3 regions of the Paraburkholderia sp. SIMBA_027 genome follow, and region 2 is predicted to be linked to each of the others. Evidence: predicted binding sites of a transcription regulator. Region 2 holds the regulator's gene; each other region holds the start of a gene.
The links. The regulator LexA, encoded in region 2, represses DNA repair genes until DNA is damaged. The targets are predictions, from matches to a motif close to ACTGTATNNNNATACAGT.

Region 1 (10,156 bases), on a different contig from region 2:
GGGCTACGTGTTGCAGGGCTGAAACACGCCGCGCTTGCGCGCGTGATCGCGCTGATTCGTAACCCTTATTCGTAACCGAGCCGATGACTGAGAATCGGCGAGAAGAACAGGGCGATCGCGCAACCGATTGCCTTGCCTTCGAGTTCCGCGAGCGCGAGCACCGATGACGGATGCGCGATCAGATCGAACAGTTGCGGCGCGCACCAGAGCACCGCGAGCCCGATAAAGCTCTGCTCGACCATGAGAATGCGCCAGCCGCGCGTGCAGGCGACGGCGGCGGCGATCACGCGCGTCAGGCCGAAAGTGACGAGCGCGCCTACGGCGGCCTGCTCTCGGATCAGGTAGTCGGGCAGCATCGCGTCCATGTGTATCCCCGTATCGTTCGATTTGTCGTACAGGGGATTCAGCAAGGAGCAGGCCAATGCGAGTCGGTATTGCGCCTGGTGCGCCGCGCGCCGCGAACGCGATGCCGGCGATACGATGTTTTTGCCTTGCGCGCCAAGGCTTTAGCTACACACGCGAACACGCGCGCTATGTGCGAAAACGACGAACGCCGCGACCGCCCGAAGGCGAGACGCGGCGTTGCGGGCCCAAACCGGGCTGAAACGTTACGGCGCTGAAACGTGGTGCGCGAAACACGTCACGTAACGCAGGTGACGCGCGCTGTGCGTATCGCGGATGCAAGCTCCGCGATACGCACGCTCATCGACGATCAGCCTCGATTGCCGACATGATCGCGCCGCGATCTGTGCGCCAGCACACATCACCACTCGGCGACGCTGCCATCCTCGTGACGCCACACCGGATTGCGCCAGCGATGACCGACCTTCGCCATCTCGCGCACCTTCTCCTCGTTCACTTCGATGCCCAGACCCGGACCTTGCGGAATCGACACGAAGCCGTCTTCGTACTTGAAGACTTCCGGATTCTTGATGTAGTCGAGCAGGTCGTTGCCCTGGTTGTAGTGAATGCCGAGGCTCTGTTCCTGGATGAACGCGTTGTAGCTCACCGCGTCGATCTGCAGACAGGTGGCGAGCGCGATCGGACCGAGCGGGCAGTGCAGCGCGAGCGCCACGTCATAGGCTTCCGCCATCGACGCGATCTTGCGGCATTCGGTGATCCCGCCCGCGTGCGAAGCGTCGGGCTGAATGATGTCGACGTAACCGCCCGCGAGAATGTGCTTGAAGTCCCAGCGCGAGTAGAGACGCTCGCCGAGCGCGATCGGCGTGCTCGTCTGGTTGACGATGTCGCGCAGCGCCTCGACGTTCTCCGAGAGCACGGGCTCTTCGATGAACATCAGCTTGAACGGATCGAGTTCCTTCGCGAGCACCTTCGCCATCGGCTTGTGCACGCGGCCGTGGAAGTCCACGCCGATGCCGACGTTCGGGCCTACGGCCTCGCGCACGGCCGCGACGTTGTTGATCACGCCTTGCACCTTGTCGAAGGTGTCGATGATCTGCAGCTCTTCCGAGCCGTTCATCTTCACGGCCTTGAAGCCGCGATCGACCACGGCGCGCGCGTTGTTCGCGACGTCGCTCGGACGGTCGCCGCCGATCCACGAATAGACCTTGATCTTGTCGCGCACCTGGCCGCCGAGCAGCGCGTGCACCGGCACGCCATGATGCTTGCCCTTGATGTCCCAGAGCGCCTGGTCGACGCCCGCGATCGCGCTCATCGTGATCGGACCGCCGCGGTAGAAGCCCGCGCGATACATCACCTGCCAGTGGTCTTCGATCAGCAGCGGATCCTTGCCGATCAGATAGTCGGACAGTTCTTCGACGGCGGCGGCAACCGTGTGCGCGCGGCCTTCGACGACGGGCTCGCCCCAGCCGATGATGCCTTCGTCCGTTTCGATCTTGAGGAAGAGCCAGCGGGGCGGCACGACGAAGGTTTCGAGCTTGGTGATTTTCATGCGGTGTCTCCAGAACGGTTCGATGGGCGCACGGCGCGAGCGGCGGGCCCGGCGCGTCTCGGAGCACATGCTACTGCAAAATTCGCCTTTAAGTGCTATTAATAGTATTATTTTGCATCGGTTCCCAGTATCTGGGCGATCGTCCCCCTCGAATACAAGGAGAACGTCATTCAGCGCGATCTGCACGGCACCGTCGCCTTCGAACTTGGCAGCGCAATTCTGCGCGGCGACTACGCGCCCGGCACGACGCTGCCGCGCGAAGCGGACCTGATGGAGCGCTTCGACGTGAGCCGCACGGTGCTGCGCGAAGCGCTGCGCACGCTCACCTCGAAAGGACTCGTGGAATCGCGGCCGAAGGTCGGCACGCGCGTGCGCTCGCGCGAAGCGTGGAACCTGCTCGACGCCGACGTGCTCGACTGGTACGCACGCGTCGCGCCGCCGCTCGCGTTCGCGCTCAAGCTGCAGGAAATGCGCGAGATGATCGAGCCTTACGCCGCGCAGCTCGCGGCGGGCGCGCACGACGACGTCTCGTTCGCCGATCTCGCCGACGCCCACGCCGCGATGACCGACGCGCGCAACGTCGACGAATGGGTGCGCGCCGATCTGCGCTTTCACCTGGCCGTGCTCGCCGCTTGCCGCAACGAACTGCTGGTGCCGCTCGGCACGCTGATCGAGCGCACGCTCGAAGGACAGTTGCGCGTGAACGCCAAGCGCGCCGATGTGTTCAACGCGGCGCTGCCGGATCACACGAAAGTGTTCGACGCGATCGCGCGGCGCGACGCAGGCACGGCGCGCGAAGCGATGGCGGCCCTGCTGCGTGTGACGCGCGAGCGGATCGAAGGTTGAACCGAAACGGCGTGTAAAAAGACAACGCTGAAAGCAGGGACGCGAGTTTGCTATGCTTGCGCGTCCTGCCCGTGGCGCGCCGATCTGCGCGAAAAGGGCTCTTACGCAAACGTTTGACGCCATGAAAAACGACCTCGGCGGCCCTCGGCTCGACAACGCCACGCTCCTCGAAATCATCCGCGCGCAATCCGACATCGCGAGACTCGGCCTCGACCTCGGCGGCGTGATGGCCTTCGTCGCCGAACGCACCGAACATCTGACCGGCGCGCAGGGCGCGGCCGTCGAACTCGCCGAAGGCGGCGAGATGGTCTATCGCGCGGCGTCGGGCAGCGTGGCCGGCATGCTCGGCTTGCGCCTCGCGCGCGAATCGAGCCTCTCCGGGCTGTGCGTGAGCAGCGGCGAAATCCTGCGCTGCGACGACTCCGAAGCCGATCCGCGCGTGGACCGCGAAGCGTGTCGCCGCGTCGGCCTGCGCTCGATGATCGTCACGCCGCTCAAGCATCTCGATGCGACCGTGGGCGTGCTGAAGGTGGTGGCGCCCGAAGTCGGCGCCTTCGACGACGACGACATCGAAACGCTCTCGCTGATGTCCGGCCTGATCGCGGCCGCGATGTTCCACGCCGCGCGCCACGAAACGAGCGAACTCTATCTGCGTGCGACGCACGACGCGCTCACCGGCCTGCCGAACCGCGCGTTGTTCTACGACCGTCTGCGTCAGTCGGTCGATCTCGCGGTGCGTTCGGAAGGCGGACTGGGCGTGCTCAATCTCGACATGGACGGCCTCAAGCCGATCAACGACCGCTACGGCCATCGCGCGGGCGACGCGGCGATCAGGGAAACGGCGGCGCGCATCGCGAGCAACAGCCGCCGCGTGGATACGGCCGCGCGCGTGGGTGGCGACGAATTCGCGATGATTCTGCCGGGCATCGATGGCCGCAGCGACGCGGAAGTGTATTCGCGGCGGATTCGCGAGAAGGTCGGCGAGCCGTTCGAATTCGAAGGGCAGACGATCGAACTGGGCGTGAGCGTGGGCGTGGCGGTGCTGCCGGAAGACGGCGTGGAAATGACACGGCTGCTCGATCGCGCGGATCAGGCGATGTACGTGGCGAAGCGGGGGAAGGGCGCGGAGTGAGGGACTGGGCTTCGCGCTGAGGAAGTTGCGGCGCGAAGTCTGTAAAAGCGGCGGCGAGATAAACGCGGCGCGCAAATAGAAAAAGCCGCTGACCTTGTGGGTCAGCGGCTTTCGCATTTGGTGGCGAATCAGGGATTCGAACCCCGGACCTGCGGATTATGATTCCGTCGCTCTAACCGGCTGAGCTAATTCGCCTAAGAAGAAAGATTATGCGGGCGGCCCTGAGGTCTGTCAAGCGCTATCTTCAACTTTTTTCGAGACCGCCGGGCCGGGGCTAAATCGACCGGATCGACACAGAATCAATCCTGCGAGTAGATATCCGAGTCCTTCGTCTCCTTCACGAACAGCATGCCGATCACGAAGGTCGCCAGCGCGATGATGATCGGATACCAGAGGCCCGAGTAGATATCGCCTCGCGCCGCCACGATCGCGAACGCCGTTGCGGGCAGGAAGCCGCCGAACCAGCCATTGCCGATGTGATAGGGCAGCGACATCGACGTATAGCGGATGCGCGTCGGGAACATCTCCACCAGCATCGCCGCAATCGGCCCGTACACCATCGTCACGAAGATCACGAGGATGGTCAGGATCACCACGCTCATCGGCCAGTTGAGTTGCGCCGGGTCGGCCTTGAGCGGATAGCCCGCACTCTTCAATGCGCCCGAGAGCGTCTTGTCGAACGCCGCGCCGGCCTCCTTCGCGCCAGGCGCCTTGCCGTCGAAAGTGTCGATGGTCGTGTCGCCCACCTTGATCTGCGCGAGCGTGCCCGCCGGTGCGGCCACGTTCGAGTAGTTCAGGCCGGCCTTCGAGAGCGCGCTCTTGGCGATGTCACACGAACTCGTGAACTTCGAGGTGCCGACCGGGTTGAACTGGAACGAGCACTCGTCGGGGTTCGCGATCACGACGATCGGCGCGCGCGCCGTGGCCGCTTCGAGCGCCGGATTCGCGTAGTGCGTGAGCGCCTTGAAGAGCGGGAAGTAGGTCAGCGCGGCGATCAGGCAGCCGGCCATGATGATCGGCTTGCGGCCGATCTTGTCCGACAGCGAGCCGAAGAACAGGAAGAACGGCGTGCCGATCAGCAGCGCCAGCGCGATCAGGATGTTGGCGCTCGCGCCGTCGACCTTGAGCGTCTGCGTGAGGAAGAACAGCGCGTAGAACTGGCCCGTGTACCAGACCACGGCCTGGCCCGCCGTCACGCCGATCAGCGCGAGGATCACGACCTTGAGGTTCTTCCACTGGCCGAACGCTTCCGAGAGCGGCGCCTTCGAGATCTTGCCTTCGGCCTTGATGCGCTTGAACGCCGGCGATTCGTCGAGTTGCAGACGGATCCAGACCGAGACCGCGAGCAGCAGGATCGACGCGACGAACGGCACGCGCCAGGCCCAGGCGCCGAACGCTTCCTCGCCCACGGCGGTACGCACGCCGAGGATCACGAGCAGCGAGAGGAACAGGCCGAGCGTGGCGGTCGTCTGGATCCAGGCAGTGTAGAAGCCGCGGCGTCCGGGCGGCGCGTGTTCGGCGACGTAGGTCGCCGCGCCGCCGTACTCGCCGCCGAGCGCGAGGCCCTGCAACAGACGCATGAGGATGAAGATCACCGGCGCCGCAATGCCGATCGACGCATAGCCTGGCAGGAAGCCGACCACGAAAGTCGACAGACCCATGATGACGATGGTGACGAGGAACGTGTGCTTGCGGCCGACGAGGTCGCCCAGACGCCCGAACACGATCGCGCCGAACGGACGCACGGCGAAGCCCGCCGCGAAGCCGAGCAGCGTGAAGATGAAGCCCGCCGTGGGGTTCACGCCCGAGAAGAAGCTTTTGCTGATGAAGGCCGCGAGCGAGCCGGCCAGATAGAAGTCGTACCACTCGAACACGGTGCCGAGGGACGACGCGAAGATCACGCGTTTTTCGTCCTTGGTCATCGGCGCGTGCGAGACTTGTCCGCCAACGGTTGCCATAGATGTCTCCAGTATTGATATGCGTGTGGGGCCGCCCCGCAGACGCGGGCGCGGTGGTCCTGCGATGCATTATTCGAACGGAAACTTACGGGGTTCTGACGAGGGAGCGGGCTGCGCGAGTGGGCTGATCTGGTGGGTGTGGTGTGATAACGTCGCCCAAGATCGTCCAATTTTTATTCAACGTAACTCTAAATTCGTCAAATCGATTTTCCATGCGTGCTCTCGCCGCGTGCCGCTAAGGGAAAGTCCCAGCCAGCCTGACGCCCAGGATTTCACCTGATGCCGTCAGTTTCGGCGTCGTAATCGACGTTCAGGCCGCGCCGCGCATCGCGAGCGTCACACGCACGAGCGTCCCCGCGAGGCGCGGCGAGTCCTGATAGACGTTGTCGCCGATAGTGAGCGCGCCGCCGTGCATCGTCACGATTTCACGCACGATCGCGAGGCCGAGGCCGCTGCCGTCGCCGTCGCGCCCGAGGATGCGATAGAAGCGCTCGAGTACGCGCTCGCGCTCGGCCGCCGGAATGCCGATGCCGGTGTCCTCCACCTCCAGATGCACGGCGCGCGCCGCCGGTTCGGGCCGCACGCGCACGGTGATGCGCCCGCCCGCGGGCGTGTAGCGGATCGCGTTGTCGATCAGGTTCGAGAGCATTTCGCGCAGCATCACCGGATTGCCGTCGACGAGCACGGGTGCTTGATCCGCGGCGATGTCCGCTTCGCTGTCCTGTGTGCCGGGGTCCGTTTCACGCTCATCCGCGCCGGGATTGTCGGGGCCTTCGTAGCCCAGATCCATGTGCTTGGCGAGCGCGGGCTGCACCCAGTCGCGCACCGCGAGCCGCGCCGCCTCGGCGATATCGACGGGCTGGAAAATCTGCCCCGTCATGCGGTTTTCGGCGCGCGCGAGCGCGAGCAACTGCGTGACGAGCCGCGCGGCGTGCTCCGAACTCGTCGCGATCTGTTCGAGCGAGCGATGCACCTCGGCGGGCGCCTCGTGGCGCAGCGCGAGTTCGGCTTGCGTGCGCAGGCCCGCGAGCGGCGTTTTCATCTGATGCGCGGCGTCGGCGATAAAGCGCTTTTGCAGCTGCATGTTCTGTTCGAGGCGCGTGAGCAGGTCGTTGAACGAGGTCACGAGCGGCTCGATTTCGGGCGGCGCGCGGCGCGCTTCGAGCGGCGAAAGATCGTCGGGACGGCGCGTGCGCATGTTCGACTGCAGCGCGTGCAGCGGCGCGAGGCCGCGCGAGAGCCCGAACCAGACCAGCAGGATCGCGAGCGGCAGAATCACGAACTGCGGCAGGATCACGCCCTTGATGATGTCGTTGGCGAGCGCCCGGCGCTTGTCGAGCGTTTCGGCGACCTGAACCAGCACGGGCTGCCCGCCGCTCAGATGCGCGGGTTCGACCGTCGTATAGGCGACGCGGATGTCGATGCCGTGCAGCGTGTCGTCGCGGAACTCGACGAGGCCGGGCGGCGGCCGGTCGTCGTCGTGCGGCAGCGGCATCTCGCGGTCGCCGGCGACGAGTTCGCCGCGCGTGCCGAGCACCTGGTAATAGACGCTGTCGACGTTATCGGCGCGCAGGAAGTCGCGCGTGGAGTCGGGCAGCGAGAGTTCGGCGACGCCGTTGACCGGATGGATCTGGCGCGCAAGCACGTAGGCGTCGGTTTCGAGCGCGCGGTCGAACGGCCCGTTGGCGATCGATTTCGCGACCAGATACGTCACCGCGATGCTCATCGGCCAGAGCAGCAGCAGCGGCGCGAGCATCCAGTCGAGAATCTCGCCGAACAGCGAGCGCGGACGCTTGTCGCCGGCGTCGGCGGATTCGGCTTCGTCGGGCGGGGCGAACGGATTGGCGTAGCGGGCGTCGCGCGCGGCGTCGTCGAGCGTGTCGTCGTTGGCGGCGGTCGTCGAGCGTGGCGAGGCGTCCGGCGGCGTGCCGTCGGTGGACGCGGAGCGCGCGGGCCCGGCCATGATGGCGCCCGCTTACTTGTAGTAGTGGCTGGCGGGCATCGCGGGCGCCGCCGTCGATGCGCCGGCCGTACTGGTTGCGTTCGCCGCGCCCGCGTCCTTCGCGCCGTTCGCTTCTTTCTCGAGGCAGTAGCCGAGGCCGCGCACCGTCACGATGCGCACGCCGCCCGCTTCGAGCTTCTTGCGCAGGCGGTGCACGTAGACCTCGATCGCGTTGTTGCTCACTTCCTCGCCCCATTCGCACAGGTGATCGACGAGCTGTTCCTTCGAGACGAGCCGCCCGAGCCGTTGCAGCAGCACTTCGAGCACGCCGAGTTCGCGCGCCGACAGATCGAGCACCTGCTCGTTGATGCGCGCGACGCGCCCGACCTGATCGAAGGCGAGCGCGCCGTGGCGCACGACGGTCGGGCCGCCGCCCGCGCCGCGCCGCGTGAGTGCGCGCACGCGCGCTTCGAGCTCGTTGAGCGCGAAGGGCTTGGCCATGTAGTCGTCGGCGCCGAGGTCGAGTCCTTTGACGCGTTCATCGACGCTGTCGGCGGCCGTGAGGATCAGGACGGGGAGGTTGGAATTGCGCGCGCGCAAACGGCGCAGCACTTCGAGGCCCGTCATTCTGGGCAGGCCGAGGTCGAGGATCAGCAGGTCGAACGACTGCATCGACAAGGCCGTATCGGCGTCCACGCCGGTCGGCACGTGATCGACGGCATAGCCCGATTGGCGGAGTGATCGGACCAGACCATCCGCGAGTATGCTGTCGTCTTCGGCAATGAGAATTCGCATGATGCGCCTGCGTCGAGTCAGGCATCGCCGCGCCTGTGCCATCTCGCACGAGGGGCGGGCGGCGCGCGGCGGTCTCCTGGTCAATTTGCGGTTCAGGCGGGCGCGTACGAAAAAGCGTGCGAAAACGCGCTTGCCAAAACCACTGTTTTTTTATACAGTGTCTGCGTTCATGCGTGTGTGTGCAAAAGCACGCCCGCATCGTCACGAGACGCCGTTCATCATAGCAAAGGACGATTCATGGAAGATAGCAAGAAAGGCTCGGCTGGGCTGACTGCTGAAAAGGGCAAGGCGCTGGCCGCTGCGCTCGCGCAGATCGAAAAGCAGTTCGGCAAAGGGTCGATCATGCGACTCGGCGACGGCGATGCGGTCGAAAACATTCAGGTGGTGTCCACCGGCTCGCTCGGTCTCGACATCGCGCTCGGCGTCGGCGGCCTGCCGCGCGGCCGTGTGGTCGAAATCTACGGTCCGGAATCGTCGGGTAAGACCACGCTCACGCTGCAGGTGATCGCAGAGCTGCAAAAGCTCGGCGGCACGGCGGCGTTCATCGACGCGGAACACGCGCTCGACGTTCAGTACGCCGCGAAGCTCGGCGTGAACGTGCCGGAACTGCTCATCTCGCAGCCGGACACGGGCGAACAGGCGCTCGAAATCACCGACGCGCTGGTGCGCTCGGGCTCGATCGACATGATCGTCATCGACTCGGTCGCGGCACTCGTGCCGAAGGCTGAAATCGAAGGCGAAATGGGCGACTCGCTGCCGGGTCTGCAGGCACGTCTGATGTCGCAGGCGCTGCGCAAGCTCACCGGCACGATCAAGAAGACGAACTGCATGGTGATCTTCATTAACCAGATTCGTATGAAGATCGGCGTGATGTTCGGCAATCCGGAAACCACCACCGGTGGTAACGCGCTGAAGTTCTACTCGTCGGTGCGTCTGGACATTCGCCGTATCGGTTCGATCAAGAAGAACGACGAAGTCATCGGCAGCGAAACGCGCGTGAAGGTCGTCAAGAACAAGGTCTCGCCGCCGTTCCGCGAAGCCGTGTTCGACATTCTCTACGGCGAAGGCATCTCGCGTCAGGGCGAAATCATCGACCTGGGCGTGCAGGCCAAGATCGTCGACAAGGCAGGTGCGTGGTACAGCTATAACGGCGAACGCATTGGTCAGGGCAAGGACAACGCACGCGAATTCCTGCGCGAAAACGCAGACATCGCCCGCGAGATTGAAAACCGCATCCGCGAATCGCTTGGCGTGAACGCCATGCCGGACGGTGTTGCCGACACCGGCGAAGTCGAAATCGCAGACGAAGAATAAGTTCTGAATCGGGCCCCGAAAGAGTGGCACGACTGTGATGCGCAAGCGCGGGTTCGCCTCGGCGCCGTCTGAGGCCGCGAAGGCTTCGTCCTCGACTTCGAGCGAGGCGGAGCATCTGCGTGAAGCCAGCGGTGGTGCGCGGGGCGCGAATCGGCGCTCCCTTTCCGCGTTCGGGTCTGCTTCTGGATCTGCGTCCGGATCCGCCCCTGATCATTCCGGCGAGTCCGCCCGCGTTTCATCTGGTACTACCTCGCAAA
Region 2 (10,156 bases):
GTCAGATGCAACAGATAGGCGGTTTCTTCGAGCGTGTCGGTGCCGTGCGTGATCACCACGCCGTCGATGTCGTCGTCGGCGAGCAAGGCATTCACGCGCTGCGCGAGCGTGGTCCAGAGCGCGAACGACATGTCCTTGCTGTCGACGCTCGCGACCTGCTCGGCGTGAATCTGCGCGACCGCGTCGAGGCCCGGCACGGCGGCCAGCAGTTGCGCCACGCCGATCACGCCGGCCTGATAGCCCGCCGTATTGGCCGCGTCGGGCGCGGAACCGGCGATGGTGCCGCCCGTGGCGAGCACCGCGATGCGCGGCAGCGCCGAAGCGCCGGCCGCGTTCTGGGAAGAAGAGGAAGTAGTCATGGCGGCGATTTTAAGCGATCCGACTGCCGCCGCCATCTGGCCCGTTAGCCGGGCCAATCAACACGCCTCAGACCACTTCGCGCAACTGGCTCGCGATCTGCTGCTCGGTCAGTTGCGGCGCGAACATCTCGATCAGCCGGTACGCGTACTGACGCAGGAACGCGCCCTTGCGCAGACCCACGCGCGTCGTGCTCGCCTCGAACAGGTGCTGGGTGTCGAGCGCGACCAGTTCGCTATCGCGCTTCGGATCGTAGGCCATCGCCGCGACCACGCCCACGCCCATGCCGAGTTCGACGTAGGTCTTGATCACGTCCGCGTCGATGGCGGTCAGCACCACATCGGGCACCACGCCCGCTTTCGCGAACGCCTGGTCGATGTGCGAGCGGCCCGTGAAATCCTGGTCATAGGTGATGATCGGATATTCGGAGATGTCTTCGAGCGTGAGATTCTCGCGGCCCACGAGCGGATGCGTCTTCGGCACGACCACCACGTGATGCCACGAATAGCACGGGAACGTCACGATATCGGGGAAACGATCGAGCGCTTCGGTCGAGATGCCGATATCGGCCTCGCCGTTGATGATCATCTGCGCGATCTGCTGCGGATTGCCCTGGCGCAGCGCCAGATGCACCTTCGGGAACACCTCGCGGAACTGGTGCACGACCTTCGGCAGCGCGTAGCGCGCCTGCGTGTGAGTCGTCGCCACGACGAGGTGGCCGCTGTCCTGATCGGCGAACTGGCGCGCCACGCGGCGCAGGTTCTCCGCGTCGAGCAGCATGCGCTCGATCAGTTGATGCACGGCCTTGCCCGGCTCCGTGAGACCCGTGAGGCGCTTGCCGCGTCGAATGAAGATGTCGACGCCCAGCTCGTCCTCCAGATCCTTGATCTGCTTCGACACACCCGACTGCGACGTGTACAGCACGTTCGCCACTTCGGTCAGGTTCATGTTCTGCCGCACGGCCTCGCGCACGAAACGCAACTGCTGAAAATTCATGTTCTTCTCTCCGGAACTGCCGACCGTTTATTGATGTTTTTAGTGTAGTGGATGCGCGGCTAGCCGCGCATCGTTGCGCCGATATTGTGCTGATTGGGTTTATTGCGCCGGAAACACGCGCAGGCCGCGCGGCACCGCCGTCACGCCGTCGCCGACCGAAAGATCGAGCGCGCGCCACGCCTCGCGGTCGAGCTGCGCTTCGAGCGCGCCGCCCGTGCGGCTTTCGAGTTCCACACGCACCGAACCGCCCAGCGTCACCACGCGGCGCACGTCGACGACGATGCCGTCGCCATGCTGCGCCGCGTCGCGATGCAGCACCAGATCGTGCGGACGCACATAGGCGAGCGCCGGACCTTCGAAACCCGCCTGCACCGAGATCGCCTGCGCCGCGCCATCGGCGACAAAACCGCTCGCCGTCACGCTGCCGCGCAAACGGTTCGCCGCGCCGAGGAACTCGTAGACGAACGCCGTCTGCGGATGATCGTAGACGTCCTGCGGGCTGCCCACCTGCTCCACGTGACCGTGATTCATCACGACGATGCGGTCGGCCACTTCGAGCGCTTCTTCCTGATCGTGCGTGACGAAGATCGTCGAGATATGCAGATCGTCGTGCAGACGGCGCAGCCAGCCGCGCAATTCCTTGCGCACCTTCGCGTCGAGCGCGCCGAACGGCTCGTCGAGCAGCAGCACTTTCGGCTCCACCGCGAGCGCGCGCGCCAGCGCGATACGCTGACGCTGGCCGCCCGACAGCTCGGACGGATAGCGCTGCGCGAGCCAGTCGAGCTGCACGAGCTTGAGCAGTTCATGCACCTTCTCGCGGATCACCGCTTCCGACGGCCGCTCGTTGCGCGGCTTCACGCGCAGGCCGAACGCCACGTTCTCGAACACCGTCATGTGACGGAACAGCGCGTAATGCTGGAACACGAAGCCCACCTGACGCTCGCGCGCGCCCACCTCGCCCACGTCCTGACCTTGCAGCACGACCTGACCTTCATCGGCGTATTCGAGGCCCGCGATCACGCGCAGCAGCGTGGTCTTGCCGCAACCCGACGGCCCGAGCAACGCGACCAGTTCGCCCGCCGGAAAATCGAGCGAGACGTTGTCGAGCGCGGTGAAGTCGCCGAAGCGCTTGTGCAGATTGCTGACGGTGATGCCCATGATTACAGCTCCTGTTGAAGCGATTGACGCGCGGCGCCGGTGCGGGGCGCGGGTTGCGAATGAGGTTGATTGCCCGACGCGGCCGCATAAGCGGGCGGCGGACCGGCGTGGGCCGGCACGTCGTCGTCGCGCAGTTCGGCGGACATGTGGCGCTCGGCAAGCAGCTTGAGCCCCAGCGTCACGAGCGCGAGCAGCGCCAGCAACGACGCCACGGCAAAGGCCGCCGCGAAGTTGTATTCGTTGTAGAGAATCTCGACGTGCAGCGGCATGGTGTCGGTCTGGCCGCGAATGTGACCCGAGACCACCGAGACCGCGCCGAACTCGCCCATCGCGCGCGCATTGCAGAGAATCACGCCGTACAGCAGACCCCAGCGGATGTTCGGCAGCGTCACGCGGCGGAACATCTGCCAGCCCGACGCGCCCAGCACGTGCGCGGCTTCTTCTTCGTCGGTGCCCTGCGCCTGCATCAGCGGAATCAGCTCGCGCGCGACGAACGGGAAGGTCACGAAGATCGTCGCGAGCACGATGCCCGGCACCGCGAAGATGATCTGCACGTTATGGTCTTCGAGCCACGGACCGAACCAGCCCTGCGCGCCGAACATCAGCACGTAGACGAGGCCCGAGATCACCGGCGAGACCGAGAACGGCAGGTCGATCAGCGTGGTGAGCAGCGCCTTGCCGCGGAAATCGAACTTCGCGATCGCCCACGACGCGCACAGGCCGAAGGCAAGATTCAGTGGCACCGCGATCGCGGCCGTGATCAGCGTGAGCTTGATGGCGGCGAGCGCGTCGGGATCGGCGAGCGATTCGAAATAGAAGCCGATGCCCTTCGAGAGCGCCTGCCAGAACACCGCGACGAGCGGCACCACGAGGAACAGCGCGAGAAACGCCAGCGCGATGCCCGTCAGCAGCCAGCGCACCCACGGCGCTTCGGTCACGGGGTTGGGACGACCTGCCGGAATACGGCGTGCGTTCGTGCTCATTGCGCACCTCCGGCGGCGGCTTGCGTGGTTTGCGTCGTGGTTTGCGTTGCATTCGGCGCACGCGGCGCGCCGCCACCGCGGCTCGTGCGGCGCTGCAAATACCATTGCAGCGTGTTGATCAGCAGCAGCATCACGAACGACACGCACAGCATCACCACGGCCAGTGCCGTCGCGCCTGCATAGTCGTATTGCTCGAGCTTGGTGATGATGAGCAGCGAGGTGATTTCGGACTTCATCGGCACGTTGCCGGCGATGAAGATGACCGAACCGTACTCGCCCAGCGCGCGCGCGAACGACAGCGCGAAGCCGGTCAGCAGCGCGGGAAACGCCGCCGGCAGCACGACGCGGCGGAACGTCAGCCAGCGCGACGCGCCGAGGCACGCGGCCGCCTCTTCCTGCTCGCGCTCGAACTCTTCGAGCACGGGCTGCACCGTGCGCACCACGAACGGCAGGCCGATGAACGTCAGCGCGACCAGCACGCCGAGCGGCGTGAAGGCGATCTTGAGTCCGAGCGGCTGCAGATACTGGCCGATCCAGCCGTTGCCCGCGTACACGGCCGCGAGCGAAATGCCGGCCACCGAGGTCGGCAGCGCGAACGGCAAATCGACGAGCGCGTCGATCACGCGCTTGAACGGGAACGTGTAGCGCACCAGCACCCACGCGAGCAGAAAGCCGAACACCGCGTTGATGAGCGCGCCGCCGAGCGCGGCGGTAAACGTCAGGCGGTACGACGCGATCACGCGCGGCGACCACACGGCGCGCACGAATTGCGCCCAGTCGAGCGTGGCGGTCTTGAGAAAGGTGGCCGCGAGCGGAATCAGCACCACGAGGCTCAGATAAGCCACGGTGATGCCGAGCGTCACGCCGAATCCCGGCAGCGCGCCTGGCTTGCGTAATCGGAACGTCGTCATGCTGGATCTCTTCACATGGGTTGCGCGTCTGTTGCGCCGAAAGGCGCGCCTCATAGGGCGCGCCTTGTTTTTATCGTTACGTCGATACTGCTACTGCACAACCGCGACTGCGCTTATTGCGGCTGGTAGATCGAGTCGAACACGCCGCCATCCGCGAAATGCGTCTTCTGTGCGTTGGCCCAGCCGCCGAAGGTGTCGTCCACCGTGTAGAGCTTCAGCTTCGGGAACTTCGCCGTCAGCGCCGCCGGCACCTTGTCCGAACGCGGACGGTAGAAGTTCTTCGCGGCGATCTCCTGACCTTCCTCGCTATAGAGGAACTGCAGATACGCCTCGGCCTGCTTGCGCGTGCCCTTCTTGTCGACGACCTTGTCGACCACGGCAACCGGCGGCTCGGCCAGAATGCTCACCGACGGCACCACGATCTCGAACTTGTCCGGACCGAATTCCTTCAGCGACAGGAAGGCCTCGTTTTCCCAGGCGATCAGCACGTCGCCGATGCCGCGCTGCACGAAGCTCGTGGTCGCGCCGCGCGCGCCCGAATCGAGCACGCCCGCATTCTTGTAGAGCTTCGTCACGAACTCCTTGGCCTTCTGGTCGTTGCCGCCCGGCTGATGTTCGGCGTACGCCCAGGCCGCGAGGTAGTTCCAGCGCGCGCCGCCCGAGGTCTTCGGATTCGGCGTGACGATCGACACGCCCGGCTTCGTCAGATCGTCCCAGTCCTTGATGTGCTTGGGATTGCCCTTGCGCACCAGAAACACGATGGTCGAGGTGTACGGCGAGGCGTTGTCGGGCAGGCGCTTTTGCCAGTCCTTCGCGACGATGCCCTTGTTGGCGAGCGCGTCGATGTCCCAGGCCAGCGCCAGCGTCACCACGTCCGCCTGCAGGCCGTCGAGCACCGAGCGCGCCTGTGCGCCCGAGCCGCCGTGCGACTGCTTGATGGTGAGCGTTTCGCCCGTCTTCGCCTTCCACTGCTTGATGAAGGCTTCGTTGATCTCCTGATACAGCTCGCGCGTCGGGTCGTACGACACGTTCAGCAGCGAGGTATCCGCGTGCGCAGCCGGCGCCATCGCCACCATGCCGACGAGCGGTGCGATGCCGATGACCAGTTTTGCAGCCAGCGAAGTCAGCCAGCCTGCGCGCCCCGTATTGCCTTGATTCATCCACTTTCTCCGTTTTGTCGTGTGGTGCTTGCGATCGATGAAGGCCAGTCTAGCGATCCGCTTACATTATTAAAAATGATGTTTTTTCATTCTTTAATACGCAAAAGTGGTAAGGGCGGAGGAATCGGACGTTGGAGCGTGTTTTCGTCCGTCAGATCGCCGGGAAACGCTGCTGTGGCGGCACCCAAACGACAAAGTTCAAGTAACACTTGAAAAGCGGCGAATACTGTATAAAAATACAGTTACCTGTTCAAACATACAGTGTCGACATGACCAAACTCACCGCACGACAGCAGCAGGTTTTCGATCTGATCCGCCGCGCGATCGAGCGCACCGGCTTTCCGCCCACGCGCGCCGAGATCGCTGCCGAACTGGGCTTCAGCTCGGCCAACTCGGCGGAAGAGCATTTGCGCGCGCTGGCCCGCAAGGGTGTGATCGAGCTTGCGGCGGGCGCCTCGCGCGGCATCCGTCTGATGCCCGGCCCCGACGACCTGCCGCACCAGTTCACGCTGCCGCACGCCAGCATCATGCAGCTCTCGCTGCCGCTGGTCGGGCGCGTCGCGGCAGGCAGCCCGATCCTCGCGCAAGAACATATCTCGCAGAACTACGCCTGCGACCCGGCGCTGTTCTCCAGCCGCCCCGACTATCTGTTGAAGGTGCGCGGGCTGTCGATGCGCGACGCCGGCATCCTCGACGGCGACCTGCTCGCCGTGCAGAAGAAGGCCGAAGCGAAAGACGGCCAGATCATCGTGGCGCGTCTGGGCGACGACGTCACCGTGAAGCGTCTGAAGCGCCAGCCCAACGGCATCGAACTGATCGCGGAGAACCCCGACTACGACAACATCTTCGTGCAGGCCGGCAGCGCCGACTTCGCGCTCGAAGGCATTGCCGTCGGTCTGATCCGGCCCACCGAATTCTAAGAATCCATCCGCGCCTGTCAGCGCTGGTTTTGCGCCTCGTGGCGCACTTCTCTGGAGAGAGTCATGGAACGCCTTGCCCGCCTGTTGCCCTTCCGTCAATTCGGCCGTCTGCGCCATCTGCGCGGAATCGCCTCGTGCGCAATGCGTGAAGCGCGCGCCTCAGCCGCCGCGCTCAATGGCTCGCTTTTCGAGAAGCTGGAAACGCCGGAACTGCCGCCGCTGCCGTCGGCGCAACCGGCCTTCGCCCGCGTGTCGCTGAACAGCACGCTGAATACGGAACAGCCGGACCGCCGCGCGCCGGTGCGCGTGTATCACGGTCAGTCGCGTCTCATCATGGTCGGCACGATGGACGCGGTGTGCCGTGCCATCGACCGCTGCATCGCCGAACAGCAAAGCGATCTGGCGGCGGCGCTCGCGAAGTAAGGTGTGAAATCGGAAGGTGGGAAATAGCGTGTCGGCGGAGGTTCTTGCGGGTGTAGGGATCGTTTTGGCGCACGTGTGGTCAACACTGTGATTGAATCGCCGACTCAACTACTCCTACTGAACCGCTATCTGAACCCTTGCGCTGCTCGCGCAGCGCGCCTGCTCTCCGATGACCGATATCGATACACCCAAGCTTTCTCGCTCTCGCGCCGGCAAGTCCTCGAACTGGAAGAAGCCCGTCGCCATCGCCGTTGCGGCGGTGGCCGTGGTGGCCGCGCTCGGTTACGGCTACGCCTCGCCGTACATCGCGCTGAATCATCTCAAACAGGCCGCCGACGCACGCGACGCGGCCTCGCTGAGCGAATACGTCGATTACCCCGCGTTGCGCGCGAGTCTCAAGCAACAGGCCGGGGAAATGCTGCAACGGCGCATTCAGGCCGAGCACAGCAGCAATCCGTTACTGCTGTTTGGCGCGGTGATCGGCTCGGCGCTGATCGGCCCGCTCGTCGACGCCTACGCCACGCCTGAAGGCGTCGCCGCGCTGCTCAACGGTATGCCGCCCACCGGCAAGCCCGGCGAACAACCCGCCGCGCCGCCGCCGGCTCCGCCCGCAGAAAACGCGCCGCCATCCGCGCCGCCAAGTGGCGCGTCAGCCGAAGCGCCCGCCAACCCCGGCGCACTGGCCGAGCCCGCTCAAGCGCAACCCCGATCGCAAGCCACGGCGGGTTATCGCAGCATCAATGAGTTCGCGGTCACATGGCAGCGCAGCGCGCACAGCGAGCGCTATGCCGCCATCCTGGAGCGGCACGGCCTGTTCTCGTGGAAGCTCGCGGCGGTGGAATTGAACGAACCCGATTCGGGCAGCGGCGCGAACACGCCGAACTGATCGGGCGCGAATGGCTGATCGTCTGCATCAAGGCGGCAATCATTGCGCGGCGGGCCGGCAAGACGTTAAACGCATGCCAGCCCCGCGCACGCGCCCTACGCGGCCGCTTGCTGCTTGTCTTCAGCAGGCGACGAACACGCCACGAGAATGCTGCACGACACACGATCGAGCAGCGGCGTATTGCCCGCGCCCATCCACCAGCGCGACAGACCTGTGCGGCAGCGATGCCCCACCACTACGAGATCGGCCTGCAGTTCGTTGGCGAGATTCGCGATTTCGTCGATCGGATGACCGAACGCGAAGTGGCCCTGCGCGCGCACGCCGCGTTCGGTGAGCCAGTCGACGCCCTCCTGCAGAATCTCGCGCGCCGTTTCCTCGAAGCGGCCGCACGCCACATCGGTCAGCAGGCCGGCGCTCTGGGCGATGGTCGAGCGCATGTCCACGACCGAGAGCAGATGCGTCTCGGCGTGCAGATCCAAGGCCAGATCGGCCCCGCAACGCAGCGCCTTGCGGCCTTCGCGCGAGCCGTCGTAACAGAGCAGGATTTTCTTGTAGCTCGCCATGATCATTTCCCCCAACACCCACGCGAAAACGCAGGTCGTACCTGCATCATGGTGCGCCGCAATTGCACATGCAAGGGCTGGAAAACGCCAGGTGCGCGGCAGCTCTCAAACCGCGCGCAACACCCGCCGGCACTGGATTTGCGCACAAGGACAATGATTGCCGCGTCAGCGATTGACGCGGCATGCGCACCTGCGCCTGCATGTGCACACCAGGCGCGCGCCGAGGCTTCCGTGTGAGCCATCGCGCTCGCGCGCGCGATCGGCATGCACCAACCTCGCGCGCCGCAATGCTCTAGAATAGGCCGCCTTGCGCGTGCACCACCTGCGCGCTCACCGACATCGCTCAACCATGCCCGCCATCGAATTCGAGCAGGTCATCAAACACTATGGAGACAGGACGGTCGTCAACGGTCTGTCGTTCGACGTCGTCCCCGGCGAATGTTTCGGACTGCTGGGTCCGAACGGCGCGGGCAAGACCACGACGCTGCGCATGCTGCTTGGCATCGTCTCGCCCGATGCGGGCCGCATCAGCCTGTGCGGCGAACCCGTCCCCGCGCGCGCCCGTCATGCGCGCGCCCGCGTCGGCGTGGTGCCGCAATTCGACAATCTCGATCCCGATTTCACCGTGCGCGAAAACCTGCTCGTGTTCGGCCGTTACTTCGGGCTCTCCGCGCGGCAGACTCAGGATCTCGTTGCGCCGCTGCTCGAATTCGCTCGGCTCGAAAGCAAGGCCGACGCGCGCGTGGGCGAACTGTCCGGCGGCATGCGGCGGCGGCTTACGCTCGCGCGCGCGCTCGTCAACGATCCCGACGTGCTCGTGATGGACGAACCCACCACGGGCCTCGACCCGCAGGCGCGTCATCTGATCTGGGAGCGGCTGCGTTCGCTGCTCGCGCGCGGCAAGACCATTCTCCTCACGACGCATTTCATGGAGGAGGCCGAACGATTGTGCAATCGCGTCTGCGTGATCGAGGAAGGCCGCAAGATCGCCGAGGGCGCGCCGAAAGCGCTGATCGAAACCGAAATCGGCTGCGACGTGATCGAGGTCTACGGACCGGAACCGGCCGCGCTGCGCGACGAGCTTGCGCCTTACGCCAAGCGCACCGAAATCAGCGGCGAAACGCTGTTCTGCTACGTCGACGACCCGGCGCCCGTGCATGCGCAGCTGCGTCCCCGCTCGGACCTGCGCTATCTGCACCGGCCCGCGAATCTCGAAGACGTTTTCCTGCGGCTCACGGGCCGCGAGATGCAGGACTGAGCCGCCCACGACCGACACCATGCAGACACGCACTCACACTCCGCCCGACACGGACCGCGCCCAGCCGCCCCTGCGCGAGCCGCGCGCGGCGCTGCCCTCGAACGCGACGCACTGGATCGCCGTGTGGCGGCGCAACTATCTCGTGTGGCGCAAGCTCGCGCTCGCGTCGATGTTCGGCAATCTCGCCGATCCGATGATCTATCTGTTCGGTCTGGGCTTCGGGCTCGGGCTGATGGTCGGTCACGTCGACGGCGTCTCGTACATCGCCTTTCTCGCGGCGGGCACGGTGTCGTCGTCGGTGATGATGTCGGCGAGCTTCGAATCGATGTATTCGGGCTTTTCGCGCATGCACGTGCAGCGCACGTGGGAGGCGATCATGCACACGCCGCTGTCGCTCGGCGACGTGGTGCTCGGCGAAGTGATGTGGGCCGCCAGCAAGTCGATGCTCTCGGGCGCGGCCATCATGATCGTGGCGGGCGCGCTCGGCTATGCGAGCTTTCCGTCGATGCTGCTCGCGCTACCCGTGATCGCGCTCGCAGGC
Region 3 (10,156 bases), on a different contig from region 2:
GGCTCGGCGGTGTCGCGCCAGTGCTGGCGCAGGTCGTCGCGCGCGGTGTCGAGGTCGTGCGCGTCGAACTTCTGATGATTGAGCACGGAGAGCGGATACGAGACCGCGCTGTTCCAGTAGGCGTCGAAGCTGTCGGAGACCGCGCGCGCCACCGGACCCGCGCCCAGTACGTCGAGATCGGTGAACTGCAGCGTCGGACTGGCACTGAAGTACTCGTCGCCGAGATTACGCCCGCCCACGATCACCAGTTCGTTGTCGACGATGGTCGCCTTGTTGTGCATGCGGCGCGTGAACTGGTCGACGTTCGTGAAGAAGTTGCGCGTGCGCGTGAACATCGACTCGCTGGTGCTGCCGTACGGATTGAACACGCGGATCTGGATGTTCGGATGGCTGTTGAGCGCGGCCATCAGGCGGTCGATGTCGTGGAAGTTCAGGTCGTCGACGAGCATGCGCACGCGCACGCCGCGGTCGGCCGCGTAGAGCGCGGAGCCGAGCAGCAGCTTGCCGGTGGTGTCCTCGTTGGCGATGTAGTACTGCATGTCGAGCGTTTTCGTCGCCGCGCGCGCGAGCGCGACGCGCATCTGCAACGAGTCGGTGCCGGTGGCCAGCAGGCGGAAGCCCGACTGGTCCGGATGCGCGGCTTCGGGCGCGGCCAGCGCGGCGCCGAGCGGCGTGGCGCGGGCGTCGGCGGTGGACATCGCGGCGGTGGACTGGCGCGGGTAGTCGCTGGCGGGCGGGCGTGTCGCGCAGCCGGCGGCGAGCGCGAGGCACAGGCACGCGGCGAGCAGGGCGAACGGGCGGGCGCGGCGGTGCACGCCGTTGGCGCGGGAAGCGGAGGAGGCGTAGGGCAGGGCTGGCGCGTTCAAGCGAAATCTCCTCGGGGTCTGCCGCCGGTGCCGGACGCGGACGGGCTGGTTCGCAGACATGTGTGTCTTTTCGTTTCGATTCTATCGGGAAGCGGTGCGGTGCGCGGGGGGAAACGGCGCGCGGCGAATCTCGCCTGAGCAAGATGCGCGCCTCGTTTCACGTCGGCTGGAAACGTCGGCGGGCGGGGGCGCGCGAGACTGCTCGCATCAGCAACGGCGGGAGATCGCGATGACGAGGGCAGTGAACGACGTAGGGCCGTGGGGCGAAGTGGTCGAGACGTTCGAGGTGCCGCGCGGCGCGTGCCGCCGCGTGCGTCGCGCGCAAGGCGGCGTGCTGGGCGTGCTCGAAGGGCGCGTGCTGATGACGGTCGAAGGCGACGCCCAGGACTTCTGGCTCGAACCCGGCGAGGCGCTGCCGTTCGCGCCGGGCGAGCGGGTCTGGATCGGCGGATGGGATGAGGCGGTGCGTTGCGAGGTGCTGACGGGCGTGAGCACGCCGGTGTCGGTCAGCGGAAACGGGGTGCTGATGCGATGGTGGGCGGCGGCGCGCTGGCTGGCGCGCCTGGGCGGGCTGCGTCCTGTGCGGCGGCCGCGCTTGGGTGCTCAGCGCGGGTGAAGTCGGCCCCGAAGGTCGCGTCGGTCGCGCGCCCGACCGCGAGCCCGATTGCGCGACGCCTTATCCGCGTCGCGCCGTATCAGCGCGTTGCGCCGCTATTTGCGCGATTGCGTGCCTCGTCGGCGTCGCGCTCGCTGCCGCGCGCCGGCTTGCCGGCCCAGTAGCCCGCGAGCAGCGAGCCCGAGAGGTTGTGCCATACCGAGAACAGCGCGCCCGGCAGGGCGGCGAGCGGCGAAAAGTAGAGCTTGCCGAGCGTCGCCGCGAGGCCGGAGTTCTGCATGCCCACTTCGATCGCGAGCGTGCGGCACACGGATTCGTCGAAGCCGAGCAGACGGCCGCCCCAATACCCGCCGAGCAGGCCGATGCCGTTGTGCAGCACCACGCCCAGCGCCACGACCGGACCGACCGTCGCGATGCTCGCGTGCGTGCCGCCCACCACGGCGGCGATGATCGCGAGGATCGAGACCATCGAGACGAGCGGCAGCACCGGTTCGACGCGGCGCACGAGGCCGCCCGCGAGCCGGTTGACGATCAGCCCGACGATGATCGGCAGACCGACGATCTGCAGGATGCTCATCAACATGCCGTGCACGTCGACGACGATCGACGCGTCCACGTAAAGGCGCGTCAGCAGCGGCGTCGCGAACACGCCGACGAGCGTCGAGAGCGCGCTGATCGTCACCGACAGCGCGACGTCGCCGCGCGCGAGATAGATCATCACGTTCGAGGCCGTGCCGCTCGCCACGCTGCCCACCAGCACCATGCCGGCGGTGAGGTCGGCGGGCATGTGCAGCGCTTTCGCGATCACCCACGCGGCAAGCGGCATCACGAGGTAGTGCAGCAGAATGCCGGCCGCCACGGGCGCGGGACGCGTGAACACGCGCTGGAAATCGGCGAACGAGAGCGTCACGCCCATCGCCAGCATGATGATCATCAGCAGCGTCGTGACGTGCGGCGCGATGGGCGCGACGACGCCCGGATTGAAATACGCGGCGAGCGACACGAGCACTGCCCAGAGCGGGAACAGTCGGGTAATCGGGGCGAGCATGGAAGCGTGGTCCGTGAGAGGGTTCGTTTTCTTGATGACGGCGCGTGATAGCGCGAGCGGCATGCCGGGGTGGCCGGCGCGGCGTCGCGGGTCCGGTCGTTTGGTCGTTCAGTCGTCCGGTCGTCCGGTCAATGCGCGCGGAATTTTCCTGCCCTCGTGGGACGGATGGCGGCGGGCGCCAGCCGCGTATTCTAACCGCTCGCGTCAGGCGGACCTGGGGGGCGTCTTTGTCCGTCGTTGTCCGTCAGGCGCGGGCGCGCGTCAGGCCGTCTGCGAGCGCGCCGCCTCGGTTTCCGCGCGCAGGCTCATGCGGTGAAAGCGCCACGTCATCAGCACGGCCACGCTCGCGAGACCGGCCGCGAGTCCCCACCAGAGGCCGAGCGCGCCATAGCCGAAATGGAACGCCAGCGCATAGCCGACCGGAAAACCGATGCCCCAGTAGCCGAGCGTCGCGGCCAGCATCGGGATGCGCGTGTCCTTGAGGCCGCGCAGGCAGCCGGAGCCGACCGTCTGCATGCCGTCGACGATCTGGAAGATCGCCGCCACGCCGAGCAGCGAGGTGGCGAGCGCGACGGTCTGCGCGTTGGCCGGATCGTCGAGATGCAGATAGAGCCCGACGATCCAGTGCGGCGCGAGCACCATCACGAGCGCCGACATCGACATGAAGCCCACGCCCAGCGCCAGCGCGACGAAGCCCGCATGACGCGCCGCGCGCGGCACGCCCGCGCCGATCCAGTAACCCACGCGCACGTTGCCCGCCTGGCCGATCGAGAGCGGCACCATGAACATCACCGAAGCGACGTTCAGCGCGATCTGGTGGGCGGCAAGCGGCATTGCGCCGAGGAGGCCCATCAGCAGGCCGGTCGCGAGGAACAGCGTTGCTTCGACCGCATAGGTGATCGCCACGGGCCAGCCGATGGAGAACAGCTCGCCCATCATCGGCGCGCTCGGACGGCGCGCGACCACGAAGTGCTGATGCGACGGGCGCAGATGCAGCAGCGCCATCAGCACGAGCGTGGTGAGCCAGATGGTGACGGCGGTCGCCGCCGCCGAGCCGAGAAAGCCGAGGCGCGGCAGGCCCCAGACGCCGTGGATCAGCCCGTAGTTCAGGAAGCCGTTGAAGAACACGCTCGCGATCGAAATCCAGAGCAGCCGCCGCGCCGCGCCGATGGCGGGCAGGAACGAGCGCATCAGCCCCACGCCGATCAGGCTCGCGGGCGCGCCCCAGCGCAGCACCGACGCGTATTCGCCGACCTGGCGCGCGAGCACGCCCGGCTCGCCGAGCGCGTGCAACAGCGGCTCCGCGAACGACAGCAGCGCGAACGCGGGCAGCGCGAGCACGAGCGAGAGCGCGAAACCGGTCCAGTAGATATGCGGCACACGATGCAGATCGTCGGCGCCGCGCGCCTGCGAGACGCTCACGCTCACCGAGGTCAGCACGCCCTGCAGCACCGTCACGACCACGAAGAACAGATTCGCGCCGAGTCCGCCCGCCGCGAGCGCGCCCGCGCCGAGCGAGCCGAGCAGCACGGTGTCGGTGACGCTCATCGCCATCTGCGACAACTGGGCGATGGCGAGCGGCGCGGCGAGACGTGCGGTGTCGGCGGCGTGACGTTTGAGCGTGGGCGGCGCGATGGCGCGGCTGGCGCGGTCGGTGCGCGCCGGTGAAGTCGTTCGGGTCATGAAAGGCAAGCGGCGCGAAGTATCGCGCCGCGTCGGAAAAACGCCTGGAGATCGAATCCGGAAGTGCAGGCGGGAACGGCTCAAGCGCCTTGAACGGCTGCGAGCCTACCCGCCGAGATTACCTGTCTTTCAGCCAAAAAGCACCTGCGTGGTGCATGTGCGATCGGCGCAGCCTGTTACTCCGGCTCGTGAATCGCGATGCGCGTGTCGCCGAGCAGCACCGACTGGCCCGCGCGGATTTTGCAGGTCTTGCGCAGTTCGACTTCGCCGTCGACCTTCACCGCGCCGGACGAGACGATCTGCTTGGCCGAGCCGCCGCTGTCGGCGAGTCCGGTGATCTTCAGGAGGTTGTGCAGTTCGACGTAGTCGCCGGTCAGCGTGAAATCGAGATTGGGCATGGCGCGTGGAAATCGGTGAAATTGGAACAAAGGCGCGGAACATTGGCGCGCGCCGTGGCGGCGCGGAGGGTGAGCATCATAAGCGATCGCGCGTGGCGCGGCCCGGGATGCTTGGCGATCGGGCGTAGTTACATGTCGGGGCCAGATGTTATGAATTCGTCAGCAAATGAAACGCTGCGTAACGTCGCGGGACGGCGCGCGGATCTTCAGATGAAAATGGGTTCACCGAAGCGAGACCGCCGGGCTCCACGGATTCACCCGACCACGGCGGCTCCATCGAGCGGAAACGGAGCGGGAAACGGCGGGCACGCCCGTTGCAGGACTGACCCACGCCAATTCCCGGAACTACTCAAGAGGATACGCCATGACCCAGATTCGCAAGCTGCTGACCGCTACCGCCATTGCCGCCACCGCCGCTGCCTTCGCGCAGGGCGCGTTCGCCCAGACCGCCACGCCGGCGGCGGGCGACGCGCCGACGATGGCCCCGGCTACCGCGCCGAGCCAGGCGCCGGCCGCCGCGGGCATCGCGCAACCGGCGCCCGCGCCGCAAAATCTGACCGCGCCGCAGCCGACCGATCCGCTGGTGCAAAAGCGCAACGCCAACGCGGCGGCCAGCGCCGAGTACCGCAGCGCCAAGAAGTCGGCGAACTCCGAGTACAAGGACGCGAAGAAGCAGGCCAAGACGCAGTACAAATCGGAGGTCAAGGACGCGAAGATCAACCGCAAGGCCGACCGTCAGGCCAACGATTCGGAAATGAAGGATCAGATGAGCGGTCAGTCGGCGCAGCAGCAGGGCGGCACGCAGCAGCCGTAATCCGCGTCAGCGCTAATCACGTGCAAGGCGGCGGCGTCCGGTAACGGATGCCGCCGTTTTTTATTGCGCCGGGAAGTTGACGCATAAATATCGCCAGATCGCGCCAGATCAGCCCACGATCGAGCGCTTGCGGGTGCGAGGTGTATGGATATACAGTATGCGTCGCCGCCTTTTACGGATTCTCCGCGCCCGCCGTGTCCACCGCCGTGTCCACTCCCGTTTCCAACGATTCCCTCGTCGATCCCGTCAGCGCTGTCGCTCAGGACGTTGCGGCCTATCTCGCCAAGCTCAACGAGGCGCAACGCGCCGCCGTCGAGCATGGCGGTCCGCAGGCCTTCGCTCCGGGTGCGACGCTGCCGGAACCGCTGCTCGTGATCGCTGGAGCGGGTTCGGGCAAGACCAACACGCTTGCGCATCGCGTCGCGCATCTGGTCGTGAACGGCGCCGATCCGCATCGTATCTTGCTGCTAACGTTCTCGCGTCGCGCGGCGCAGGAAATGACGCGGCGTGTCTCGCGCATCGCCGCCGGCGTGCCGGGCGCGGCCGCCGTGCTCGCGCAGGGGCTCACGTGGGCGGGCACGTTTCACGGCATCGGCGCGCGCCTGCTGCGCGAATACGCCGAGCAGATCGGTTTGTCGCCGGCCTTCACGATCAACGATCGCGAAGATTCCGCCGATCTCATGAACCTCGTGCGCCACGAGCTGGGATTGTCGGCGAAAGAGAAGCGATTTCCCGCTAAATCCACGTGTTTGGCGATTTACTCGCGCGTAGTCAACACCGGCGATTCGCTCGCCGACGTGCTCGCGCGCTCGTTCTCCTGGTGTCTCGAATGGGAGCCGCAACTGCGCGCGCTGTTTGCCGAGTACGTGGACGCGAAGCAGAAGCAGAACGTGCTCGATTACGACGATTTGCTGCTGTATTGGGCGCATATGGCGCAAGAACCCGTCATTGCCGCCGATCTCGCCACGCGCTTCGATCACATTCTCGTCGACGAATATCAGGACACGAATCGCCTCCAGGCGTCGATCCTGCTCGCGCTCAAGCCCGACGGACGCGGCCTGACCGTCGTCGGCGACGATGCGCAGGCAATTTACTCGTTTCGGGGCGCAACGGTACGCAACATCCTCGATTTCCCCGCACAGTTCGATCCGTCCGCACGTCAGGTGACGCTGGAACGCAACTACCGGTCAACCGAGCCGATCCTCGCTGCGTCCAACGCCGTGATGGACGCCGCCACCGAGCGCTACACGAAAAACCTCTGGACCGATCGCGCCTCGCAGCAGCGTCCGCGCCTCGTGACGGTCGCCGACGAGGCCACGCAGGCGCGCTACGTCGTCGAGCAGATTCTGGAGGCGCGCGAGGGCGGCATGAAGCTCAAGCAGCAGGCCGTGCTGTTTCGCGCCGCGCACCATAGCGCGACGCTCGAAATCGAGCTGGCGCGGCGCAATATCCCGTTCGTGAAATTCGGCGGCCTGCGTTTTCTCGACGCCGCGCACGTAAAAGACGTGCTGGCGGTGCTGCGCTGGGCCGAAAATCCGCTCGATCGCGTGGCCGGGTTTCGCGTGACGCAGTTGATGCCGGGCGTCGGGCCGGCTACCGCCGCGCGTCTGCTCGATCAGGTTGCGGCTTGCACGGGCGCGTATCGCGCTGCCGAAGCGCTCGCCGCATTCGCACCGCCGCCGCGTGCCGCCGAGGACTGGAGCGCGTTCACGGCGCTCATCGACAGCATCGGCGCGCGCGCCACGGCCTGGCCGGCCGAGTTCGAGCGCGTGCGGCGCTGGTACGAGCCGCATCTGGAGCGCAATCACGAAGACGCGCAGGTGCGCATGGCCGATCTGCTGCAGATGGAAAGCATCGCGAGCACGTACCCCTCGCGCGAGCGCTTCCTGACCGAACTCACGCTCGATCCGCCCGACGCGACCAGCGCCGAATCGGCCGATCCGCTGCTCGACGAGGACTATCTGATCCTCTCGACCATCCATTCGGCCAAGGGGCAGGAGTGGCGCAACGTGTTCGTGCTCAACGGCGTGGACGGCTGCATTCCGTCCGATCTGGGCGCGGGCAGCGACGAGGAACTGGAAGAGGAGCGCCGTCTGCTCTACGTGGCGATGACGCGTGCGAAGGAGGATCTGCACATCGTCGTGCCGCAGCGCTTTTATGTGCACAACCAGGCGGCGTCCGGCGATCGTCACGTGTGGGCGTCGCGCACGCGCTTCATCGCGCCGTCGATGCTGCCGCTGTTCGAGTCGCGCGCGTGGCCCGCGCCGCCCGTGGCGAGCGCGCCGAGTGCGGCGGGACTGGCCGCTGCGGCGCGCGCGAAGGTCGAGATCGGCGCGAAATTGAGGAAGATGTGGGACTAGGGCGCGCGCCGGGGGTATGAGCCTGATCGGTGCGGTGTCCCGCGGGCGGGACGGGCTAGCGAGGCTGATTCTTCGGCGGCGGCACGAAGAAGTTGCGCAGCCAGGCGGCGAGGCGCGTGAAGACGTCGTCGGGTTCTTCGACGAAAATTTCCGGCTTCAGCAGACGCAGATATTCCATGATCTGCTGCGCTTCCTGCTTCTGGAACGTGCCGTGCGCGATGCCCAGACGCAGCAGGCCGCGCAACTCCCCGAGCCGCTCGCGCGCGAGCGAACCCGTGGCCTGTTCGCAGCCGATCTTCGCTTCATAGACGCGCTGGCGCACCGATTCCGCGAGCCGCCATGCGGGCGTCTGCATGATTTCTTCGAGCGTCTGGATGTCCTGCACGCCCGACTTGATCTGCGCGGCGAGCGGGTCGATCTGCGCTTCCTCGCCCTGCGCTTCCTGCACGATCGCGGCCGCCCATTCGCGGCACTTCTTCGACAGCTCGTCGGGCGTCCACTCGGGACGCGACGCGACGCCGAAACCAAAATCGCCGGCCTGACGCAGCAGCATCGAGACGACTTCCGGAAACTCCTTGTCGAGCGTGCGCTTGGCCCACGCGTACTGGCCGCCCTGCAATAGCCGCTGCACCGCCTGCTCGGTGAGCGGCGTCATGTTGTCGAGCAGCTTCGCGCGCAGGAAGTCCTCGAACGACGGCGTGAGGAATTGCGGGTCGAGCTTCAGCGAGACGCGCAGGAACGCGTCGAAATCCTTGCGCAGCGACGCAAGTGTTTCTTCCTTGAGGTTAAGGGTGATATTCCCCATTCTGGTTGCCCCGATCTATTCCTGGCGTTGCCTGGTGATGGCCAGTCTTCGGCTGACCACTGCGCCAAGGCAGGCTTCGACGGTTTAACGGCGCGGCGCGGCGAAACTTGAGCGGCTGCGTGAAAGGTTCACGCGAGGTTCACGCGAGGTTCGCTCGAACGCGCGCCGTGAAAGGACCGTGGGTGGACGGGCGGCGGCCCGTCCGGGGGGATTCGAGGGCGCACTCCAATGCGTATTCAGATGCGCATTTCAGCGTGGATTCAGCGCAACACGACGCCTTGCCAGACGAAGAACACGCCGAGGCCCACGGCGATGGTCAGCAGCGGACGCTTCGTCAGCGCGCTCACGACGATCGCCGCCAGCGCGCCGACGAGTTGCGGATTGCGCCAGCTCAGTTCGGCGCCCTGGCCGTGCGGCGAGACGGCCATCGGCACGATGATCGCCGTGAGGACGGTTACGGGCACGAAACCGAGCGCCGTGCGCACGAGCGGCGGAAACACGAGTCGCTCGCCGAGCACGAAGACGGCGGTGCGCACGATCCAGGTGATCAGCGCCATGCCGAGGATCAGGACGACGTAGTTCATGGGCTGGTTCATCGGTTGCCTCCTGCGACGGCGTGCGCCTCGCGCGGATGCCGGTCCGGGCGGCGGTTGCCGGTCGGGTTCGATGAGTGCGACGGAGCGTCGGCGTCGGGTAGGGCGTCGGCATCGACATGAGATTGGCGCGGTTTGCGCGGCAACGACAGCGCCACGCCGACCACGACGCCCGCGAGCACCGCGCCGAGCAGCCCGAGCTTGTACGGCCACGCCTGCCAGTAGAACGCGAGCACGCCCGAGGTGACGGCGGCCGCCACAAAGCGCAGCGCCACCAGTTGCGGGACCACGATGGCGATGAAAGTGGCGACCATCGCGAAGTCGAGTCCGAGCGACTGCAGGCCCGGGAACGCCGCGCCGAACAGCAGGCCCGCGGCGGTCGAAATCTGCCAGTTCAGATACATCGAGACACCCGAGCCGAGGAAGTGCCACGGCGAGACGTCGTCGCCGGGATGATGGCGGCGGTAATGCGCCCAGGCGACGGCGAACACCTCGTCGGTGAGCACCGCGCCGAGCGCGAGGCGCCAGCGCATCGGCAGATGCGAGACATAGGGCGCGAGCGTGGCGCTGTAGAGCACGTGGCGCAGGTTGACGATCAGCGTGGTGGCCCAGATCACGGCGTAGCTCGCGTGCGAGGCGATCAGCCCGAGCGCGATGAACTGCGCCGAGCCAGCGAATACCGTGACCGACATGAACTGGCCGTGCCAGAGCGCGAGCGGCCCGGACGTGACGAGCGTGCCGAAAATCACGCCGAACGGCGCCGCGCCGATCATCATGGGGATCATGTCGCGCGCGCCGGCCGCGAATTCTTTGTAGCGATGGGGATGGTGGGTCAAGCTGTCTCTCCTGATTCGGAAAGCAGCATAGCGAGCGGCGCGGTGCGTGGCTTGTACGATCTTGCGGCGAGCTTTGTCGATCAGTGTGGCGAGGTTGCGTGGCGTTCCGGATGACGCGCAGTCAAGCGCGCAGTAAA

Region 1: the regulator LexA is predicted to act here: its motif matches at 8,727-8,744, upstream of recA (recombinase RecA).
Region 3: the regulator LexA is predicted to act here: its motif matches at 5,565-5,582, upstream of SB764_RS16520 (ATP-dependent helicase).

The regions. Positions count from the first base shown of each region.
Region 1 covers NZ_JAWRWY010000005.1:165,980-176,135, forward strand. The annotation lists gene SB764_RS11095 (CopD family protein) at 1-22, shown strand, start outside; gene SB764_RS11100 (hypothetical protein) at 66-365, opposite strand; gene dgoD (galactonate dehydratase) at 764-1,912, opposite strand; gene SB764_RS11110 (FadR/GntR family transcriptional regulator) at 2,051-2,758, shown strand; gene SB764_RS11115 (sensor domain-containing diguanylate cyclase) at 2,880-3,890, shown strand; tRNA gene SB764_RS11120 (tRNA-Met) at 4,009-4,085, opposite strand; gene SB764_RS11125 (MFS transporter) at 4,190-5,848, opposite strand; gene SB764_RS11130 (sensor histidine kinase N-terminal domain-containing protein) at 6,159-7,811, opposite strand; gene SB764_RS11135 (response regulator transcription factor) at 7,824-8,585, opposite strand; gene recA (recombinase RecA) at 8,823-9,899, shown strand.
Region 2 covers NZ_JAWRWY010000019.1:90,060-100,215, reverse strand. The annotation lists gene SB764_RS30655 (asparaginase) at 1-359, opposite strand, end outside; gene SB764_RS30650 (CysB family HTH-type transcriptional regulator) at 427-1,353, opposite strand; gene SB764_RS30645 (sulfate/molybdate ABC transporter ATP-binding protein) at 1,453-2,511, opposite strand; gene cysW (sulfate ABC transporter permease subunit CysW) at 2,514-3,494, opposite strand; gene cysT (sulfate ABC transporter permease subunit CysT) at 3,491-4,405, opposite strand; gene SB764_RS30630 (sulfate ABC transporter substrate-binding protein) at 4,519-5,565, opposite strand; gene lexA (transcriptional repressor LexA) at 5,835-6,485, shown strand; gene SB764_RS30620 (hypothetical protein) at 6,549-6,908, shown strand; gene SB764_RS30615 (DUF2939 domain-containing protein) at 7,078-7,794, shown strand; gene SB764_RS30610 (universal stress protein) at 7,890-8,357, opposite strand; gene nodI (nodulation factor ABC transporter ATP-binding protein NodI) at 8,707-9,615, shown strand; gene SB764_RS30600 (ABC transporter permease) at 9,635-10,156, shown strand, end outside.
Region 3 covers NZ_JAWRWY010000008.1:50,181-60,336, forward strand. The annotation lists gene SB764_RS16490 (phospholipase D family protein) at 1-926, opposite strand, end outside; gene SB764_RS16495 (DUF2917 domain-containing protein) at 1,096-1,482, shown strand; gene SB764_RS16500 (bile acid:sodium symporter family protein) at 1,562-2,530, opposite strand; gene SB764_RS16505 (MATE family efflux transporter) at 2,792-4,213, opposite strand; gene SB764_RS16510 (RNA-binding S4 domain-containing protein) at 4,390-4,611, opposite strand; gene SB764_RS16515 (hypothetical protein) at 4,976-5,425, shown strand; gene SB764_RS16520 (ATP-dependent helicase) at 5,632-7,785, shown strand; gene SB764_RS16525 (DUF4088 family protein) at 7,841-8,590, opposite strand; gene SB764_RS16530 (AzlD domain-containing protein) at 8,851-9,174, opposite strand; gene SB764_RS16535 (AzlC family ABC transporter permease) at 9,183-9,968, opposite strand.